Massilia litorea: one gene and its partner. Each later gene encodes a partner of the first gene's protein in a complex. Links are inferred from orthologs where the notes say so. Each region holds a gene or a part of one and is shown on either strand. Other genes may lie near its edges.

The links.
Region 2: the proteins of nusB (region 1) and rpsJ are in contact, whole or in part, in a solved structure (PDB 3D3B), measured with the Escherichia coli proteins. The link is inferred for Massilia litorea from one-to-one orthologs.

What each region holds. Positions count from the first base shown.
Region 1 is NZ_CP062941.1:4,792,450-4,795,506, forward strand. The notes cover bases 51-2,785. They hold nusB (transcription antitermination factor NusB), read right to left. Parts: upstream 1,786-2,785; coding sequence 1,315-1,785; downstream 51-1,314. Other genes in these bases: LPB04_RS21550 (transglycosylase SLT domain-containing protein), read left to right, coding at 164-967; ribH (6,7-dimethyl-8-ribityllumazine synthase), read right to left, coding at 1,799-2,284; ribBA (bifunctional 3,4-dihydroxy-2-butanone-4-phosphate synthase/GTP cyclohydrolase II), read right to left, coding at 2,335-2,785. Also shown: more of ribBA, read right to left, coding at 2,786-3,057. UniProt on the Escherichia coli protein: Part of the processive rRNA transcription and antitermination complex (rrnTAC). The complex forms an RNA-chaperone ring around the RNA exit tunnel of RNA polymerase (RNAP).
Region 2 is NZ_CP062941.1:886,562-889,744, forward strand. Bases 243-3,103 are described here. They hold rpsJ (30S ribosomal protein S10), read right to left. Parts: upstream 1,900-3,103; coding sequence 1,585-1,899; downstream 243-1,584. Other genes in these bases: LPB04_RS03980 (hypothetical protein), read right to left, coding at 493-798; LPB04_RS03985 (hypothetical protein), read left to right, coding at 798-1,217; tuf (elongation factor Tu), read right to left, coding at 2,078-3,103. In the rest of the region: LPB04_RS03975 (phasin family protein), read right to left, coding at 1-233; more of tuf, read right to left, coding at 3,104-3,183. UniProt on the Escherichia coli protein: Involved in the binding of tRNA to the ribosomes. Part of the processive rRNA transcription and antitermination complex (rrnTAC). The complex forms an RNA-chaperone ring around the RNA exit tunnel of RNA polymerase (RNAP).

The DNA of each region.
Region 1 (3,057 bases):
ATTGGTACCTCCGTAGCGCTCCATGCGCCGCGACGGGATCCTTTTCGCCGCGACAAAGGGGACTTCGATGATCAATCGTTTGTTCGGTTCGAGCGCAAAGCTCGTCCAATTGGCCAGCCAGCCAGTCACGTTTTCACAAGTGGCAAAAACGGCGCGTGGTTTGTTGACCACAATGCAGCACACCCTGACCGTGTTCGGTCTCTCGGCAGTGGCAGTACTGACCCTGCTCTACACGAACCCGGATGCAGCAAAAAAAGTTTCGGAACTGCTGCATTCTGAAACCGTCGCCGCCGCACCTGCTGGTGCAACCGTCGCGACCGCCACCCCAGCGCCGGCCAAGGAGGCCGCACTGGACGCAACGCAAGACCGGGCCGAGCTCAAAGTCCTCGCCAACAGCAAGCAGCAGCAGAACGTCACCTCCTGGCTCGCCAAGCGCTACCGGGTGGCCGGCGACGCGGCCAACATGCTCGTTTCGACGGCCTACACGACGGCCCATGAGATGAAGCTCGATCCCCTGCTGATCCTGGCCGTGATGGTCATCGAATCGGGCCTGAACCCGTTCGCGGAAAGCCCGATGGGCGCCAAGGGCCTGATGCAGGTGATGGCCAAGGTCCACCACGACAAGTTCGAGGAAGTCGGCGGCGCCGAGGCGGCCCTGGATCCGGTCGCCAATATCCGTGTCGGCGCGCAGATCCTGAAGGACTACGTGAAGCGCACGGGTTCGGTCGAAGGCGGCCTGAAGACCTATGTCGGCGCGGCCGACATGGAGGACGACTCGGGTTATGGCGCCAAGGTGCTGGCCGAATACAAGCGACTGAAAATGGTTGCAGGTGGCAAGAAGGTCCCGACGGTGACCCCACCGGCACCGACGCAGATGGTCGTCAAGGCGGCGCCTGCCGCGCCGGCGGCCCCGAAAGCCGCGGAACCGGCTGCGGAGCCGAAAACGGAGGCGCTGGCGACGCTGTAAGGTGAAGCTCGTACGCTCCTCACGCCACCGCTTGCGGTGGCTTTTTTATTGATGAGTCGGGACGATCGCGCACCGTAGGGTGGGCTCTTGAGCCCACGCGTTCCGTGCAGACGAATACCCATAGCTCGTGGATACTCGCCGCGGCATTTGTGCACCCATTTGTGGCCTCGCAGATACGTTATACCAATGCATGAGCACGAACGCGTGGACTCAGGAGTCCACCCTACGGTGCGCTGCTGTCAACAAAGAGCGAATACGACATCGCCTTTTCGGAGCCCACAAAAAAGCCACCGCGCCTTTCGGCAACGGTGGCTTTTCGCCAGCCCTACTATATATACAGAGGGAAATTAACGCCGCGCGTCGGCGCCGACTTCTTCCGGACGCAGTTTCGAGGCCAGTTTATCGAGCACGCCGTTGACGTACTTGTGGCCGTCGATGCCGCCGAAGGACTTGGTCAGCTCGACCGCTTCGTTAATCACGACGCGGTATGGGATTTCCGGGTGGTTCTTCAGTTCGAAGGCGCCCAGCAGCAGGACGCCGTGCTCGATCGGCGACAGTTCGCTGACCGCGCGGTCGATCAGCGGAGCGATCGTTTCGCGCAGCTCGACCGAGGTCGTGATCGTGCCGTTGAGCAGCGACGAAAAATACTCGCCGTCGGCCTTGTCGAAGCCGTGGGCGGCGCGGATGTTGTTGGCCACCTGGGTCGATGGCTCGTTATTCAGCAGCCATTGATACAGGCCCTGGAGCGCGAACTCGCGCGCGCGGTGGCGCGGGGTGCGGTTCTTGCTCGGGTTGGCGTGGGTGGTCTTGTCGGTCATGTTCGTCCTTCGATTACTCTTCTTCTTCCTCGGGGTGCAGCTCTTCCAGCGCCAGCAGCAGGTTGGCCATCTCGACCGCAACCTTGGCCGCATCGGCGCCCTTTTCCGCCATGCGCACTTCGGCCTGCTCGTCGGTCTCGGTGGTCAGCACGGCGTTGGCGATCGGGATGCCGTAGTCCAGGCCGATGCGGGTGATGCCGGCGCCCGACTCGTTCGAGACCAGCTCGAAGTGGTAGGTTTCGCCGCGGATGACGGCGCCGAGCGCGATCAGGGCGTCGAACTGCTGGGTTTCGGCCATCTTCTGCAGGGCCAGCGGGATTTCCAGCGCGCCCGGCACGGTCACGTGCAGGATGTCCTCGTCGGCCACGCCCAGGTGCTTCAGTTCGGCCAGGCAGGACGACAGCAGGCCATGCCCGACGTCGGCATTGAAGCGCGCCTGCACGATCCCGATGCGCAGGTCCTCGCCTGTCATGTTGCTCTCATAAGTTCCTACCGTCATGGCTGCCCTCTTCTTAGTGTGTTCGTATTAATAGTGTGTATGGTACCGCGTCAGGCCGATGGACTGGCGATGTAACCGGTGACCTCGAGATCGAAACCGGTCATCGACGGCATCTTGCGCGGATTGGCCAGCAGCTTCATCTTGCCGACGCCGAGGTCCTTTAGGATCTGCGCGCCGATGCCGTAGGTGCGCAGATCCATCGTCGCCGCACGGCCGGTCGGACGCGCGCCCGGCGCATCGAGCGACGTGAATTGTGCGAACAGCTGCTCGGCCGTCTCGCCGCAGTTCAGCAGCACGACGACGCCCGATTCGCTCTTCTTGATCGCTTCCATCGCCGAGGCCATGGTCCAGGAGTGGGTCGTGGCGCGGTGTTCCAGCACGTCGAGGATCGAGACCGGCTGGTGCACGCGCACCAGGGCCTCGTTGTCGCGCCCGATCTCGCCGTGCACCATCGCCAGGTGGGCGCAGCCGCTCGGCTTGTCGCGGTAGGCGACCAGCTTGAATTCGCCTTGGGCCGTGTTCAGGGTGCGCTCGGCAACGCGCTCGACCAGGCTCTCGTTTTCGCTGCGGTAGTGGATCAGGTCGGCGATGGTGCCGATTTTCAGGTTGTGTTCTTTCGCGAACTCGATCAGGTCCGGCAGGCGCGCCATGGTGCCGTCTTCCTTGATGATCTCGCAGATCACCGAGGCCGGGGTCAGGCCGCCCATTTCGGTCAGGTCGCAGCCGGCTTCGGTGTGGCCAGCGCGCATCAGGACGCCACCCTTCACCGCGCG
Region 2 (3,183 bases), 3.9 Mb from region 1 along the record:
GGCTGGGCACTGGAGGCGGCAGCGCCAAACGCGTCGCTGACGTTCTTGCTGGCCAGCATGCGCTGGCCGGCGCCCATGCTTTCTTCCAGCATGGTCCGGCTGAGCTTGAGGTTGGCGTCGCAAATACTCTGGAAAGTACCCGACAGCGAGGTCGACAGGTCGTTGAAGAAGGCGAGCTGGGAATCGAGATAGGAACGTAGAACCGGATTGACAGGTTGGGAGAATGGAAACATGGTGTACCTTTTCAGTGTTGAGCCGCAAAGGATGCGGTCACATGAGCAATGAGGAGCGGGGGTGCCCGGTGCGGGCGAAGGGGAAAACAGCAGGCTGCTGCTTGAATGCAGGATCACGAAGGGACCGTGCGAACAAAGGACACTATGCGCCATTTATCGCGAGGATAGGACAAAATACCAAAAGTATTTACGCGCCTTAAAATCGGGCAATGTTTCGCCATGGCGTACGCAGGGGCGTACTGCCGGCGGAATGACGCGCTCAGCGCGTCGATGCGCGGGGTAGCGGTGGCGCTCCCTCCCATGCAAGGCCCGATAACTTGTCGGTGTGCGCCATCTCGTCGCCATAGCGATAGGCCGGGCCTGGATCGTCGAAGCCGGTATCGTAGGCGTCCGGATAGCGCGCAGGGTGACCGTCGTCGGGATGCTCGTTGCCCAGATCGATCCTGCCCCAGCCGTGAAGCACGGCATCGTTGAATCTGTCCCAGGGCGGCAGTTCCCCCCATGGCGCAATGACCAGCTTGCCTTCCGGTCTGCCGCCTGCGCGGTCCAGCGGCGCATCCGGCATTGGAAACCATCCCTGGCTTGCGGCGCAGCGGGCCGGTCCGTCCCGGCAATACCGAAGCGTCCGACGAGCGCGGTGGCGCGGTCTGCTTCCATGTCCGCCCCGGTCGTCAGCGTGAGCACGTGGCTGCGCGCTGCCTCGTCCGCCGTACTGCCCTTACCGGCCTGTCCCGCCGGAACAGCAAGGGAAAGCGCCACGTCCGCACGTGTAAATCCGGCAGCAAGCAATTTGTTCAGCGCATGCTGTGCAGCGCCGCGGTCGTCAAAAACCGCCGTCAAGGCGTGTCTCATGGTGTTCTCCCGGTGGCATCGTTGGAAGCTGCGGTTGCCGACGATTCCGGAGGCGTGACGCGATCGTGCTTGCGATTTCCGGTAAAAATCTTCGTACCGTATCTGGTATTGCCCGCATCGCGCGAGCTGTAGCGGTCGAGCCCGCCTTTGGTCAGGACCTTCTTGCTCGTGAGCGACGCTGTCTGACAAGAAAGTTAAATCGCGCAAGAAGCAATTGGCATTTCAGTATAGTCCGCAGGCGCGCACTATGCTGAACTAATGCGAGCGTCTGGCAAAGGTGAACTTGCCTGTGCTTCGCACGCGCTCGTCCGGGCAAGGCACGGCGCGGAAGGCGGTATCGGGAGGATGAGGGGACGCCAGTCGGATCTGCTGATGCATCGAAGAGACGCATTCGCCATGCGTAAACGGAATCGGGGCCGGGAAAGTTCGCCAGTTGGCGGCCCTTCCCGGCCCCGATTTTTATTTCAGCCCGCGAATTGCTCCGCGTCGGCTTCAATGATTACTGCAGCTTGATTTCGACATCGACGCCAGCTGGCAGGTCCAGCTTCATCAGTGCGTCGACGGTCTTGTCGGTTGGGTCCACGATGTCCATCAGACGCTGGTGCGTACGGATCTCGAACTGGTCGCGCGAGGTCTTGTTGACGTGCGGCGAACGCAGGACGTCAAAACGCTGGATACGGGTCGGCAGTGGAACTGGGCCCTTGACGACGGCGCCGGTGCGCTTGGCGGTGTCGACGATTTCCAGTGCGGACTGGTCGATCAGCTTGTAGTCGAACGCTTTCAGGCGGATACGGATTTTTTGATTTGCGGACATGCGATTTCCTTGGAAAAGAGCGAACCGGTTTTAGGACCGGCAATGATTTGTCAGGTACTACGTGCTGCAAAGGAGCGAGAGTATATCACTCTTCTTCCTTAAACAGAGGGGGCAGAATCGAGATTCTGCCCCCTCTTGTTGTGCCGGCGGAACGAACCGCCGGCAAATCAAAGCTTGATTAGGCGATGATCTTGGCAACGACGCCGGCGCCGACGGTACGGCCGCCTTCGCGGATTGCGAAGCGCAGGCCTTCTTCCATCGCGATCGGGTTGATCAGCTTGACGGTGATCGACACGTTATCGCCTGGCATGACCATTTCCTTGTCCGCTGGCAGCTCGATCGAGCCGGTCACGTCGGTGGTACGGAAGTAGAACTGCGGACGGTAGTTGTTGAAGAACGGGGTGTGACGGCCGCCTTCATCTTTCGACAGAACGTAGATCTCGCCGGTGAAGTGGTTGTGCGGCTTGATCGAGCCCGGCTTGGCCAGAACCTGACCACGCTGGACGTCTTCACGCTTGGTGCCGCGCAGCAGCAGACCGACGTTGTCGCCAGCCTGACCCTGGTCCAGCAGCTTGCGGAACATTTCCACGCCGGTGCAGGTCGTCTTGACGGTGTCGATGATGCCGACGATTTCGATCTCTTCGCCGACCTTGATGATGCCGCGCTCGACACGACCGGTGACGACGGTGCCGCGACCCGAGATCGAGAACACGTCTTCGACTGGCATCAGGAAGGCGCCGTCAACAGCGCGCTCTGGCGTCGGGATGTAGGTGTCCAGGGCATCGGCCAGACGGATGATGCACTCTTCGCCCATTTCGCCTGGCTGGCCTTCCAGCGCCATACGTGCCGAACCCTTGATGATCGGCAGGTCGTCGCCTGGGAACTCGTACTTCGACAGAAGCTCACGCACTTCCATTTCGACCAGTTCCAGCAGTTCTGCGTCGTCGACCAGGTCGCACTTGTTCAGGAACACGATGATGTAAGGAACGCCAACCTGACGCGCCAGCAGGATGTGCTCGCGGGTCTGTGGCATCGGGCCGTCAGCGGCCGAGCACACCAGGATCGCGCCGTCCATCTGGGCGGCACCGGTAATCATGTTCTTGATGTAGTCGGCGTGGCCTGGGCAGTCGACGTGCGCGTAGTGGCGCGCGGCGGTTTCGTACTCGACGTGCGCGGTGTTGATGGTGATGCCGCGTGCCTTCTCTTCCGGAGCTGCATCGATCTGGTCGTATGCTTTCGCTTCGCCGCCGAACTTCTTCGACAGGACGGTTGCGATTGCTGCGG